Regions from separate parts of the Ancylomarina subtilis genome, predicted to be linked through region 2. Evidence: riboswitches for the same ligand, from Rfam matches in the RefSeq annotation. Region 2 holds a riboswitch; each other region holds the start of a gene.
The links. A riboswitch is a leader RNA that binds a small molecule or an ion and turns the genes downstream of it on or off. The one in region 2 is predicted to bind cobalamin.
Positions count from the first base shown of each region.

Region 1 (4,903 bases), on a different contig from region 2:
AGAGAAAATTATCCCTCTTGGAATCAGCAACGATTTATTGAAGATTCATTAGAGTGGAAGAATAATCCATTTTACGGCTGGTGTAATAAAAACACAAAAGCTGATGGCCAGCCATACAATATTTATAAGGATGGTCTGAAAATCTATACCACCATTGATTCTCGCATGCAAAAGTACGCCGAACAAGCTGTAAAAGAACATTTAGGTCTTGATCTGCAAGCAGCATTCGATAATGAGAAAAAAAATCACAAAAATCCACCTTTCTCCGATGATTTAGACGACGACGCTGTCGAAAACAATTTGACTTTATCAATGAAAAGAAGTGAAAGGTATCGCGTTTTGAAAAACAAAGGGATTTCGCTTGATTCAATTAAAAACATTTTTGCAACACCAACTGAAATGAGAATCTTCACATGGCAGGGAGAACGTGATACCATACTCTCTCCTATAGATTCGATGTTATATTATAAAGGGTTTCTTAGAGCTGGTTTTATGTCAATGGTTCCTCAGACAGGTGAAGTCAGAGCTTATGTGGGAGGCCCTAACTACAAACACTTTATGTATGACATGGTGACCCTTGGTAAGCGTCAGGTTGGTTCTATTATTAAACCATTCTTATACACTGTAGCCATGCAAGAAGGCTTAACCCCTTGTGATAAGGTGCCGAATATTGCACAAACCTTCGATATGGGCGACGGCACATCATGGACATCAAGAAACTCAACAAGTGCAAGAACAGGAGAGATGGTAACCCTAAAGTGGGGCCTTGCCCATTCAGTCAATAATATATCCGGTTGGGTGCTGAAACAATTCAAACCACAAACCGTTGTTAATATGGCGAAGAAAATGGGTATTATTAGTCGAATCGACCCGGTTCCTTCTGTCTTTCTGGGAACATCTGAAATTACTGTCCGCGAAATGGTAGGCGCCTATGCCACTTATGCCAATAAAGGGGTTTATATTAAACCGCGTTTTATTTCAAAAATAGAAGACAGCAGAGGAAACGAGGTTGCTCACTCTATACCGCAGAAGCATGAGGTGATGAGTGCCAAAACGGCTTACCTAATGACCAATTTACTTAAAGGTGTCGTCAAACAAGGTACCGGTAGACGTCTTGGCTGGAAATACAATTTATACAATCCAATAGGTGGTAAAACGGGAACAACACAGAACCATTCCGATGGCTGGTTTATGGGCGTTACACCTAATCTTGTTTCGGGTGTTTGGGTTGGTGCCGAAGACAGAGCCATCCACTTTGAAGGGATTAGCTTGGGTCAAGGTGCCAATATGGCTCTCCCAATTTGGGGCCTTTATATGCAAAAAGTATATGCTGATGAAAGCTTAAATATTTCAAAAGGTGATTTTGAAAAGCCAGAAGGTTTCAATATTGATCTTGATTGTGACACTCAATCTAACAACCCGAGGAATAAAGGTTTAATCCAAAATGAAGAAGAGGATTTCTTTTAAAATCAGTCTTCTGGAATAATTGGCGGTTTATCTATTTTTGTTTAAACTTGCAGAACGATTTGGGTTCCGAAAGGAATAATAGGGAATCCTGTTAAAAACAGGAGCTGTCCCCGCAGCTGTATTTCTCGGTTCGACACAGTTCGAATCCAGATTTTGAACAAAAGACCACTGTCTGCTGAGGTGGACGGGAAGGTGTTCAAAATTGAGATAAGCCAGAAGACCTGCCTATAATCATGAGTTTAGCTTTCGGGTAAGAAAAGCAGAAAGTCGCTATAACCTTTCACTTTTTGACGCAAGCAGAGCGGATCTTTGCCATAGATACGCTCGTGAAAATTCATAAGTAACTGTTATAAGGATTGTAAAATTGCTCAAGCAAGCTTACAATCCTTTATTTTTTTTTCGAACTCATAGTATTCCGTCAAAGCTTTTTAATTAATTTTGTTTAAATTAACTATCTCAGTTAAGCATCACCAGAAGCTCATTATGAATAAAATCCTCATTATAGACGATGATCCTACGATCTGCATTATGCTTCAAGGCCTTCTCAACAAAAAGGGTTACGAAACAGAAATCGCCTTTTCAGCCAATGAAGGATTAAAAAAATTTAGCAGCTTTAAGGCCAATTTAGTCATTAGTGATTTTCGTCTACCTGACATCAATGGTCTTGATCTTCTCAAGCAGATAAAAAGCCTGAATCCGCACATCCCGGTCATTATCATGACCTCTTATGCTGAAATTCGAACCGCTGTGAATGCCATCAAACTAGGGGCTTACGAATACGTTACAAAACCTCTTAATCCTGAAGAAATTCTGGTGCTTATCAAGTCTGCAATCGAGAAATCTAAAACTGTAGAGAAAGTTGATAAGGTTAAGAAAATTGAATTTATTCGTGGGAAAAGTCCAAATTCAGTCCAAATCGATCAATATATCAATTTGGTTGCTCCTACTGATATGTCCGTCATTATTGAGGGCGAAAGTGGAACTGGAAAAGAGATTGTTGCCCGAAGAATTCATGAAGCTAGTGCTCGAAAAGATAAGAACTTTGTCGCTGTAGACTGTGGGGCTTTATCAAACGAATTAGCCGGAAGTGAGCTTTTCGGACATAACAAAGGTGCTTTTACCGGCGCTATCTCTGATAAAAAAGGGCAATTCGAACATGCTAAAGGTGGAACTCTCTTCTTAGATGAGATAGGAAATCTGTCCTACGAAATTCAGATCAAACTTTTAAGAGCTATACAAGAAAGAAAAATCAGACAACTGGGAAGCAATGATGATATCGATACAGATGTTCGAATTCTTGTTGCCACCAACGAAGACCTGATTAAAGAAGTGAATAATTCAAATTTCAGAGAAGATCTTTATCACCGTTTGAACGAATTCAAAATATCGGTTCCTGCTCTGCGTGATCGAAAAGAAGACATCAAACTGTTTGCCGATAATTTCCTTCAACTTTCAAATCAGGAACTGAATAAAAATATCACCGAATTTTCTGAAGAATTTATTCAGAAACTCAAAGCTTACAATTGGCCAGGAAATTTACGTGAACTTAGGAATGTGATTCGCAGAGCCCTTCTTTTAAGTACTGGTGAACGTGTTGAAACATCAGCTCTACCTCCTGAAATTTTGCATTATCAGGAAACATCAAGTGTAGATAATAGTACGACGGATCTTAAACTGCTTCAGGCTTCAACTGAGAGAGATAAGATTATAAATACCCTTAAAGAAGTCAATAATAATAAATCGAAAGCAGCCCGTTTACTCAATATCGACAGAAAAACGCTTTACACAAAAATGAAGCAATATGGTATTGAAGGCTAATTCTTCAACTCATTGATTTGATCAAACACCTCATTCGAAATTTCTTCAAGCTGAGCTATGGCTGCGTTCAGCTCGTCAATATTCGAGTAATTGGTATCTTCCTGATGAATCATTTTTTCTAACTCAAGTAGAATTTCACTGGCAGAGTCTATCTTAAGCTGTCGATAGGAACTTAGCATTCTGTGAGCAACTTCGCCAAGCTGAATATAGTTTTCTTCTTCGCTCGCTTTCTTTAGAAGCAACAAGCTTTCTTTTGCAATACGAACAAAACTGGAAAGTACCTGATCGATGAGTATTGGGTCTGATGCAGTAAATTTTTCTATCTCCGATAAATCAAATAATAAATGCTGGGCTTCTTTAGTAGACGGCACCTCTTCAATCTCATTCATCTCAAGATCGATATTCAATTGCTCACAAAGTATCTCCAACAAGACGGATTCATCAAAAGGTTTCAACAAATAAGCTGACATGCCCTCCTTTATGTATTTATCCAAATCGACCTGACGAACATTGGCCGTTAAAGCAATAATCGGCATATCAGACTTCAAATCATTCCGGATATTACGACTTAGCTCTACACCTCCCATTTCCGGCATGTGTATATCTGTCAATAAGATATCGTAGGCAGATTCTTTCAAACACTCAAGAGCCTTTAATCCATTATTAACAAAGGTCGGTTCCAATCCCCATCCTTTAAAAACGGTTCGCATTAAAAGCGAACTGTATTCATCATCTTCTGCTATCAGAATCTTCTTCAGCTTAAGCATCTCTGGTACCTTACTGATCTGCTTCAGTACGGATTCGTCTGTAATAACCTCCCCCATTTCTATCGGAAGGTCCAAACAAAATTCAGATCCTTTATCTAATTCGCTATTCACGGTTAGATCTCCTCCTAGCATTCGAGCCAAACGCCTACTGATAGAAAGGCCCAAACCGGTTCCACCATATTTTCTCGCTGAAAAGGATTCTGCCTGACTAAAATCTTCAAACACATGCTCCAATTTATCAGATGAAATTCCGATACCAGTATCAATTAATCTGACCTTAAGTTTGTACTTAGCCCCTTCAGATTCCATAACAGCCTTAATTTTCACTGAGCCTTTCTCGGTAAATTTTATTGCATTCGAACCTAAATTCAATAGAATTTGTTTTAAACGAAATGGATCACTCACAAAGAAATGCTTCTCTTCTCCTTCGTATTCCCATGAAAAATCCAGATTTTTCTTTTGAGCAGAATCGCTTAAGAGATAATAAACCTCATGAATCAATTTTTTAGGCTCAAAATTCCGGGCCTCAATAACAAGTTTACCAGCTTCAATTTTAGCAAAATCAAGTATATCATTTACCAAACCGAGAAGATGATTGGAGGAGTTCTCTATAACCTCAACATATTTCGTTTGCTCCGCATTCATTTCCGTTTTTTCGAGCTGACGCGAGAAACCAATCAAGGCATTTAAAGGCGTTCTAATCTCATGAGTCATAGATGCCAAAAACTCTTCTTTTACCTTAGCCAACTTTTCAGCTTTGGCCTTTGCAAGCATTAGCTGTCTCTTTAAATAATCAGATTTTGAAAGGTCCAGAAGGGTGAACAAAATAAACAAGACACCAAAAATAAAGC
Region 1 is NZ_SHKN01000003.1:56,929-61,831, reverse strand. It holds gene EV201_RS13560 (transglycosylase domain-containing protein) at 1-1,467, shown strand, start outside; cobalamin riboswitch at 1,512-1,710, shown strand; gene EV201_RS13555 (sigma-54-dependent transcriptional regulator) at 1,951-3,285, shown strand; gene EV201_RS13550 (ATP-binding protein) at 3,282-4,903, opposite strand, start outside.
Region 1: another riboswitch for cobalamin. It lies ahead of EV201_RS13555 (sigma-54-dependent transcriptional regulator); the one in region 2 lies ahead of EV201_RS00085 (ABC transporter substrate-binding protein).

Region 2 (4,903 bases):
GCAACTTTGGCAAGTGCTCATGTTTTGAAAGAGATTCTGAAATATCCCAAGGATGAAATCGTTTTTGAAAGCCTTAGTGGAGAATTGAAAGTCAAAGCAGAAAATGGGCTTTATACGCTTGACTTCCCAAGGAGAAAACCCGTTGAAGCGGAATTGCCACAAATTATTGAGGCGGCTTTAAATCTTCAGCCCCAAAAGGTTTTGAAGGCAAGGGATTACGTTTTGGTTTATGAAAATGAATCAGATATTCAGAATATTAAAATAGACAGGCCGATTTTCGATCAAATTAACCTCGATCCGGGTGGTGTTATTGTAACGGCAAAAGGAAATCATTGCGATTTTGTATCCCGCTTTTTTACCCCTCAGGCTTCTATCTTGGAAGATCCGGTAACGGGATCAGCGCATTGTTCATTGACCCCATACTGGAGTGAACAATTGAATAAAAAAGAGATGAATGCTAAACAAATATCAGAGCGGGGAGGGCAGTTGTTTTGTGTCGATTTAGGAGATCGTATTTTGCTTCGTGGGAGAGCTAAAACCTATTCGGTTGGTTCGCTATGGACAGAATGATAGGAGACTTCTCTTTGAAAAAATCATTAAAAACTTAAACGGCCCCAAAGCGTTATCATTCTTTGGGGCTGTTTCTTGAATTAGATGATTTGCTTAGTTTAACAAGGTTTTATTACCATCCTCGGTCAGACTATAGAATTTCCCATCTTCAATCAGCAGGGCTTGGTTGGGGATTGAATCTTCAGCCAGTGGAATGTTAACATCTATGATTCTGCCATTAAAAGAAGCACTAAGTTCATCGTTTTCGGTATGACCAACAACAATTATGGAAACCTTAAGAGCTTTAAGAATAGGAGTTAGTTCCTGCCCGGTGATTTTTTTGTATTGAGATCGATCCATAAAATAGCCACGGTACCAGAATGGACCAAAGCTTTTTAAAATTTGCTGCAGCTTGTCCTGATTATTAGGATTGCTCCCGGAAATCAAATACTGTCTCATCAGTTTGTTTATCTCCTCTGGGCTCATTCTGGAATCGATTTGTTTTTGTGAGATACCCCCATGAACAAAGAGTACATCATTTATTTTGGTCATCGAATTCTTGGATCGCAACCATTCGCCCAATACCGAATTGGGATGAAACAAGGCATTGTAATCCAGCCCTAGATTGTTGCACAGGTTTTTGTACGCACGGGCAATATACCTGTTATCCTTGTTCAGTACCATCAATTCATGATTCCCGAAGCTAATATGCACTTTCCCTCCGGCTTTGTCAGCTTCCTGCTCTAGTTTGTAAATCAGCCAAAGTGCTTCGGTTACTTTCTGACCTCTATCAAAGATATCGCCTACAAAAACAAGATGTCCCTTTCCCCAGCTCCATTTTAGTTGCTTGTCGATCACGCCATGAGCTTGCAGGTTACTTATCATTCTGTCGTACTGACCATGAATATCACCTAAAACAAATATGGGTTCTTGAGTGTTGAATTCCCATTTAGGAGTTTTGGTATTTCTGATAGTGTAGGTCGTCGTGTCCCCATCCCAACCTTTAAATTCGTTTACTCCTCTAGCGATAGTTTTGCCAGTCATGTAAGTCTTACAACTGAGAGAATCGTGTTTTAAATAATAGGCGTAAAGTCCATTCTCAGTCCAATCAACAAAAGGTCCATCGCTTAAATTGGATAAGCCCTTTTTATAAACCACAGCACCATTCTTCAGAAGTAAATGTACGATCTCATCATTATCGGCTTTTATGGCATAATTCAAGGGGGTGTAGCCTTGTGTATCCGTTAGATTGATGTCGCAGCCCTTTTTTATTAAGGCTTTTGCGATTTGTGGTAAAGCGCGTTTGGCTGCCCAGTGAATGGGGGCTAAACCCAATGAGTCTTGCTCATTTAAATTGTTAAGATGATCAATTATCTGAAGTGCACTTTCAGTCTGGCGGTTATCGATGGTTTGAATTAAATCAGATGTGTCTTGGTTTGTTGTGCACGAGATTGTGAATAAGAGGCATGAAAAGAGGAATCCTTTGTAAAGTGTTTTTAACATGTGACGGTTTTTAGTTGGTTGTTTAAGTTTAGTCACTTTAATACATTAAATGTTTAAAAAAGCGCAATGCAAGAATAATGAATCTATTTTATGATCCCTACTGTAGATCGATATTTGATTTCTGAATATTTCATCTTATATGTTTTACATGTTAATATTTTAACAAATATTCATATAACTGTTTTTTATTCTTAAAATATTGTAGTTTTGTCCTGCTGATTTAGGTTTTCAGCCTTCGGGCTGATTAAAGGGAATCCGGTGTGAATCCGGTACTGTCCCCGCAGCTGTAATTCCTGGCCCTTATGGGTGATGCTTATGGAAAATGACCACTGTTTCGTGATATCGGGATGGGAAGGTTTTCATAGGTGGGATAAGTCAGAATACCTGCCTGTTATCAGAAATTAAACATAAAACTTCGGGGAGAAAGTTGTAATTGTATGGTTTCATATGCTTACTCTGTTCTTTCCGGCAATTGAAGCATATGCAAAAGATCGTATTATTCATCTTTGTTATTCTGGTAGGCGGAGGATTTACCAGTTGTAAACACAAGATCAAGAAGCCACAGACAGAATCCACTCTGACTGCACAGAAGACAAAATCAATTAAGGCATTTAGTCCCGATATCCATTATGCCAAAGGCTTTCGGATAAAGCCCTTTGAGGGAGGGCAGATTATTGAATTGCTCAACCCATGGAAAGAAGGGGAGATTTCTCAGTGCTATTGCGTTTTGGACTCTCTATCCAAAGTCCCTGCTAATTTACCTAAAAATTGTATTAAGGTTCGTCGTCCTATTAATAAAATAGCGATTCTCTCATCGACTCATGTTGAACCTCTTAATATGCTGCATAGTCTCGATGTCGTTAGTTTGGTTAGCAATGGTAAGGTTATAAACAATGCTTATCTGAAAGAAAGAATCAAAACGGCTAAACTTACTGATTTGAAAACAACAGGCATGTCAAGACCCGATGCCGAGAGCTTGTTGGAAGGGGATCCTGATTTGGTTTTTGTTTCTGGATTCAAGAGTATCTCTCCTGAGGAAAAAAGGATGATGGATATTGGTCTTAAGCTTTGTTTTGTTTCTGAATGGATGGAAGCCTGTCCTTTGGCACGAGCCGAATGGATTAAGTTTTTTGCAGTCTTTTTGGGAAAAGATCAGGAGGCAGATCAAGCCTTTGATGAAGTTGTGAAATCATACCTCAAAGCCCGTGAATTGGCAAAACAAGTAAATAACTTACCCACAGTATTGCTGAATTACAATTTTCGTGGAACTTGGTATGTACCTGGAGGAGATAGCTATGTGGCACGATTGGTGAAGGATGCCGGGGCTGATTATTATTGGAAAAGAGAAAAGAAGACTGGCTCTTTACCTATGAGTTTCGAATGTGTTCTCGATAAGCAGCAGGATGCTGACTTTTGGCTAAATCCGGGAGCTGTCAACTCATTAAGCGAATTGAGTAATATGGATAAACGTTATTTAATGTTCGACGCTTTTAATCAGAAGCAGGTGTTTAATAATAATAAGCGATTAGGACCCGGTGGAGGTAACGATTGGTGGGAAAGTGGCGTGATGCATCCTGATATCATTCTTAAAGACATGATCTGTATTTTTCATCCCGAATTATTACCCAATCACGATTTATATTACTTCAGAAAATTATTGTAAGCTATTGCTATGTATAAACGATCGAGTATGAAATGGAAGATGCTGATGTGGCAGAGTTGTATATTAAGTGTTGTTTTATTGAGCCTGACAGCCTGTAGTGAAGGAGCTTCGACCTGGAAAAAGGAATCCTGTTTTGAAGACGATAGCATAACCTCTGATTTCAAGACAAAAGTAAAATATGCCAGGGGCTTTTCCATTAATGTTAAAGAAAGCTATAAGGAAATTACGGTTTATAATCCATGGAAGAATGATGTTGTGCTTTGTAAATATATTTTATTTCCCAAAGGCAAACCATTACCTTTTTTTGAGGCTGAAAATGTGACTTATATCCAAACACCCATAAATTCTGTGGCCGTATTTTCCAACACTCATATTGGGCCTTTGGTTGAGTTAGGGCTTGCTGATAAAATTGTGGGAATAACCCGTGCAAACAAAATTTATAATAAACGTTTATCTGTAAAGGTAAAGAATGGTGAAATTCCAAGTTTGGGAGGTGCTCACAATAAAAATATTGATATTGAAGCAATTGTTGATCTGAATCCTGAATTGATTATTCTTTCTGCTTTTAATGAGGTGAAATCAGGAGAGTCTCATTTGGATCAAATTGGTTTTAAACTGGCTTATGCTTTGAATTGGATGGAAGATACACCGCTGGCACGAGCTGAGTGGATTAAATTTGTTGCAGCCTTTTTCAATAAAGACAAGGAGGCTGATGAATTTTTCAATAAAGTAGAGGGGAATTATAATGAAATTAGGAAGCTTGCTGAAAAAGTAGAGAAAAAAGCATCTGTTTTAATGGGCTGGAGTTATAAAGGAATCTGGTACATGCCTGGTGGCCAAAATTATATGGTGAGTTATTTGCGAGATGCAGGTGCCGATTATTTTTTGTTTGCTGATAGCACAAGAGGAAATATTCCGATGAGCGTTGAAAATGTACTTGATAACTGTAACGATGCTGATATCTGGATTTATCCGGGGATATGTAAAAGCAGACAGGATATTGAAAATGCAGGAGAGGTTTTCACACAGTTTAAGGCATTTCGGGATCATGAAGTGTATAATATCTATAAAAGATCAAACGCAAGGGGGGGAAGTGATTGGTGGGAAACTGCTACAATACGTCCGGATATCGTTCTAAAGGACTTTATTAAAATTCTGCATCCCGAAATTTTGCCTCAGGATTCAACT
Region 2 is NZ_SHKN01000001.1:13,555-18,457, forward strand. It holds gene EV201_RS00075 (PhzF family phenazine biosynthesis protein) at 1-570, shown strand, start outside; gene EV201_RS00080 (metallophosphoesterase) at 664-2,052, opposite strand; cobalamin riboswitch at 2,258-2,459, shown strand; gene EV201_RS00085 (ABC transporter substrate-binding protein) at 2,534-3,715, shown strand; gene EV201_RS00090 (ABC transporter substrate-binding protein) at 3,743-4,903, shown strand, end outside.

Region 3 (4,903 bases), 430 kb from region 2:
CCTTATAATGCTGATTAAAACGTTTCTTTAAGCTTTTAATTTGGTCTATACTGTGAAGTCCCTTTACGATGGTTGTTCTGAATTCGTATTCAATATGCGATTTCTCGATAAGACTTATGGATTCCAAAACGTTCTTGTAGGTCTCTTCGTTTAAGGCGTGGCCAACCCCATGTTTATAGTTCTGGAATTCCAAAACATGTTTAATATCCATAGCAATAGAATCAATCAGTTTGTTTTTTATAAGATACTTAATCTGATTGGGATAGGTTCCATTACTATCTAACTTGACCTTCAGTCCCAGATTTTTAATTTTACGAATGAAGTCAGGCAAATCGTTGTGTATACAGGGTTCACCACCTGTGATGCAAACGGCATTTAATAAGTGTTGGTACTTTTGCCAATAAGCAAATAGTTCATTTTCCTCATAACATGAGCTAAATTTTTCGGGTAAGACCAGATCGGGATTATGACAGTACGCACAGCGAAAATTACAGCCCTGTGTAAAAACCACAGAGCTGATATTTCCAGGATAGTCGATAAGACTTTGTTTTTTGAATCCTGCTATTTTCATTGAGATAAGAGTTTAAATAAGTTCAATTTCTTCTACTTCAATCATCTTATCAAAGAGTTTTCTGTCATGGTATTCAGCTCGCTTGCCATTGTTCCATTGATCAACGGGACGCAAATAGCCCACAATGCGGGAATAGACTTCACAGATATTATGCTTCCCTACGTCCTCACATTTGGGGCAAGTTTTGTGCTCACCGTAGATGTAGCCATGCTCGGGACAGATACTGAATGTGGGAGACAGGGTAAAGTAGGGCAGTTTGAAGTTTTCACAAATGGTTTTGGCTAATTTTTTTACGGATTCGGGAGGCAATTGGCTTTCGCCCACAAAGGTATGGAATACGGTTCCACCTGTGTATTTGGTTTGCAAACTGTCTTGCAGTTCCAGAGCTTCAAAAATGTCGTCGGTATAGCCCACGGGCAATTGGGTGGAGTTGGTATAATAAGGCGCCGCGTCTTGTTCTTTCACCTGGTTTTCGTTGGCCACAATAATATCCGGGAATTCCTTCTTGTCGAGTTTAGCCAATCGGTAGGTTGTTCCCTCAGCAGGTGTGGCTTCCAAATTGTAGATGTGTCCTGTTTCTTCCTGGAACTCTTGCAATTTATCACGCATAAAGTCCATGATTTTTACTGCAAAAGCATGTCCTTCCTTGGTTGTGATATCTGTTCCAAGGAAATTCAGCAGCAATTCATTCATGCCCACCAGACCTATGGTCGAGAAATGATTGTCCCAGTAGGCGCCATTCTTCTTGCGGATGTTTCGCAGATAGAACTTGGAATAGGGATATAAACCATTTTCGGTGAGTTGTTCGATCACTTTACGTTTAATCTCCAGACTGTCCTTAGCCAGACCCATCAATTTGTCAACTCTTTGCAGAAGTTCGTCTTCGTTTTTCGATTCGTAAGCCAGGCGTGGCAGGTTTAGTGTCACCACACCCACAGAACCCGTTAGAGGATTGGCACCAAATAAACCGCCACCACGTGATTTCAATTCGGTGGTATCCAGACGCAAACGGCAACACATCGAACGTACATCGTCGGGTGACATATCGGAATTCACAAAATTTGAGAAATAGGGAATGCCATACTTGGCTGTCATCTCCCAAATGGGCTGACGGTATTCGTTATTCCAGTCGAAATCTTTGGTGATGTTATAGGTCGGTATAGGGAATGAGAATATACGACCGCAGGCATCGCCCTCAGTCATCACTTCAGCAAAGGCTTTATTGAAGATATCCATTTCGTGCTGGTAGTCGCCATAAGTCGTTTCCTGCAATTCACCGCCAATAATCACAGCTGTGTCCTTCATGTTGTTGGGAATCTCCAAATCGAGGGTGATATTGGTAAAGGGGGTTTGAAACCCGACACGGGTGGGCACGTTCATATTAAAGACAAACTCCTGAAGTGCCTGTTTGACTTCCTTGTACGACAAATTGTCGTGACGAATGAAGGGTGACAGATAGGTGTCAAAATTAGAGAAGGCTTGGGCTCCGGCAGCTTCGCCCTGCATGGTATAAAAGAAATTGACGATCTGTCCCAGTAGGGTTCTCAGGTGTTTGGCAGGTTTGCTTTCAACCTTGCCCGGTACGCCTTTAAATCCAATTCGAATAATTTCCTGCAAATCCCATCCCACACAATAGACACTTACAAAGCCCAGGTCGTGAATGTGGAGTTTGCCTTGCTTGTGCGCCTGACCAATTTCGGTTGGATAAATTTTATTTAGCCAGTATTGCGAGCTGATGATTGTGGAAATGTGTTGATTCATCCCCTGCAATGAGTAGGATGAATTGGCACTCTCTTTAATTCGCCAGTCGTTATTGTTTAGGTAATCATCGATGATATCGATATTCGAAAAGAGCTCTTTTACATCCCTGATGCCCTCGTGTTGTTTTCGATAAATAATATAAGCCTTGGCAGCCTGATAGTGTTTCTGCTCGAAGAGTTCAAACTCGACAGCATCCTGAATGTCTTCGACACTGGGGGCATCCGTTTTAAGTTTTGCAATAACACTTTTCGTGATTTGATCGGCAAGGGCTCGGTTGGGCGAACCAACGGCACGTAAGGCTTTGAATACGGCAAAGGCAATTTTTTCCGATTCGAAGGCGACGATTCGACCGTCGCGTTTTTGTACTGTTTTAATAGCACCATTAATTTTCATCATGTCTTAAATTTTAAATTAAAGAATTAATGGTAGCTGGGGGTAGAATACAAGAAAGCAGTAAAGTCTTCCTAAGCTTTTTCTCCCGAAAGCTACGAATTACGATCAAAAATGACAGGTCTTCCGGCTTATTGCATTTTACTTGGCCTTCCCATACGCTTGAGGCAGACAGTGGCTTTTTAATAAGTAAAACCTAATTGCAATTTACGGCTGCGGGGACAGCTACTGATTTTAACAGTATTCCCTTGATCAATTTTGCTTTATAAAAGTAGAATGAAAATTGATATTCTAAATGAAAAAATCATTATAGTTATTAAGAAGTAATGAACAATGGTCATTTTGTTTGGTGATCTTAAGGTTTTGGATTTGTTTAAATGTATTATTTAAATTCAATCCTTTTTTTGGATAGGGCAAGATCGGGAGCAGTGTAAAAAAAAAATCCCGACTTGCCAAAGTAAGTCGGGATATCATTGTCTTATCAGTTATTAAAGCTATTTGTTGCTGGGCTGATCTTTTTGCATTTCGACATAATCAGCAGACGATCTGAAATCACCGATCAGATATTTACAGAAATATTCACCACGCAGCCAGAACGAGTATTCGCTCATATTACCAAAACCATGACGTTGGCCAGGGTATAAGAAGAAATCGAATCGTTTGTTTGCCTTAATTAGGGCATTGGCCATTCTGATGCTGTTGGCAGGATGAACATTGTTATCGATATCACCGGTAACAATCATCAATTTCCCTTTCAGGTTCTTAGCCAGGCTAGGGTTGGTGTCAATCTTGTATTGGAAAGTGGTATCACCTTTTTCGCTCACAACTTCTTTCACACCATGATGTGTTTCACTCCACCAGCGGTTGTAAATATTGTTATCGTGGTTCCCCGCGGCAGATACCGCTACTTTAAAGAAATCAGGATAAACCAACATAGCCGCCGTTGACATGAATCCACCCCCTGAGTGACCGTAAATTCCGACTTTATTGATATCAATAAAACTGTATCTGTCAGCCAATTGTTCGATACCCACTTTTTTGTCCTCCAAACCATAATCTCTTAGGTTGCCATAACCGTAGTTGTGATACCACTTAGATCGGGCAGGATGACCGCCACGGTTACCCATTGTCACTACAATAAAGCCTAATTGAGCCATACGGTCAGCTCTATCCATACGCACTGAGAAACTTTTGTAAACCGCTTCAGTTTGAGGTCCTGGATAAACGTAAGTTAGGATTGGGTACTTTTTATTAGGATCGAAATCGAATGGCTTGTACATTACGCCGTAAATATCAGTTACGCCATCGCCTGCTTTTACTTTAAAAGTCTCAGGGAATTTATAACCTGTCTCAAATAAGCGAGTTAAATCAGTTTCTTCAAGATCCATCAATTTCGTTCCTCTTGAATTGTAAAGTGCAGAAACAGGAGCAGAGTCAACTCTTGAAGAGTTATTTACAAAGTAGTGAGTTTGATCATTCAAATTTACTTTGTGATCGAAATCACCCTTATTAAGAAGTTTTAAACCTGTACCGTCAAAATTCACACGGTAAAGATGCGAGTAATAAGGGTCTTCACCTTTTTCGCGAGCATTCGCTGTAAAATAAAGGACACGGTTTTGCTCATCGATGCCCTGAATTCCGTCACAGTGCCATGGACCTGAAGTAATTTGGTTCTTTAGTTTTCCTTGACCATCGTAAAGGTAAAAATGAGCCCAGCCATCGCGTTCTGACCAATGGATCATTTCTTTTCCGTTATTTACCAATGCGAAAGGACTTCTGCCTTCGATATAAGTGTTTAAGCGTTCTTCTATAAGGATATTAACTTCACCGGTTGTGGTGTTAGCCGTACAGATATCCACACGTTTCATATCACGGCTAGTGCGTTTGAAATAAAGCAAATCACTTCCCTTATTCATCCATTTCGAGAATTTGACATCATCAGCCTCGTTACGCTTCTTTCTTGGAGCGGTCAAAATTGAAAGGGTCTGATCCTTGAACGCATTTGCTTTAACTTTGACCGCTTTTTTGCTTTCCCAGTCGAAAATTTGAAGCTCGTACTGAGGAGCTTCTTTCTCGCCAGCCATGTGGTATTTATAGCTTTCCAAAGTCGGACGACCTTTAGCTACTGAATTGATAACCCAAAGATCTTTCACTTCACGCTCATCTTCACGCGTAAGAGCA
Region 3 is NZ_SHKN01000001.1:439,061-443,963, forward strand. It holds gene EV201_RS01840 (anaerobic ribonucleoside-triphosphate reductase activating protein) at 1-571, opposite strand, end outside; gene EV201_RS01845 (ribonucleoside triphosphate reductase) at 584-2,728, opposite strand; cobalamin riboswitch at 2,822-2,994, opposite strand; gene EV201_RS01850 (S9 family peptidase) at 3,217-4,903, opposite strand, start outside.
Region 3: another riboswitch for cobalamin. It lies ahead of EV201_RS01845 (ribonucleoside triphosphate reductase); the one in region 2 lies ahead of EV201_RS00085 (ABC transporter substrate-binding protein).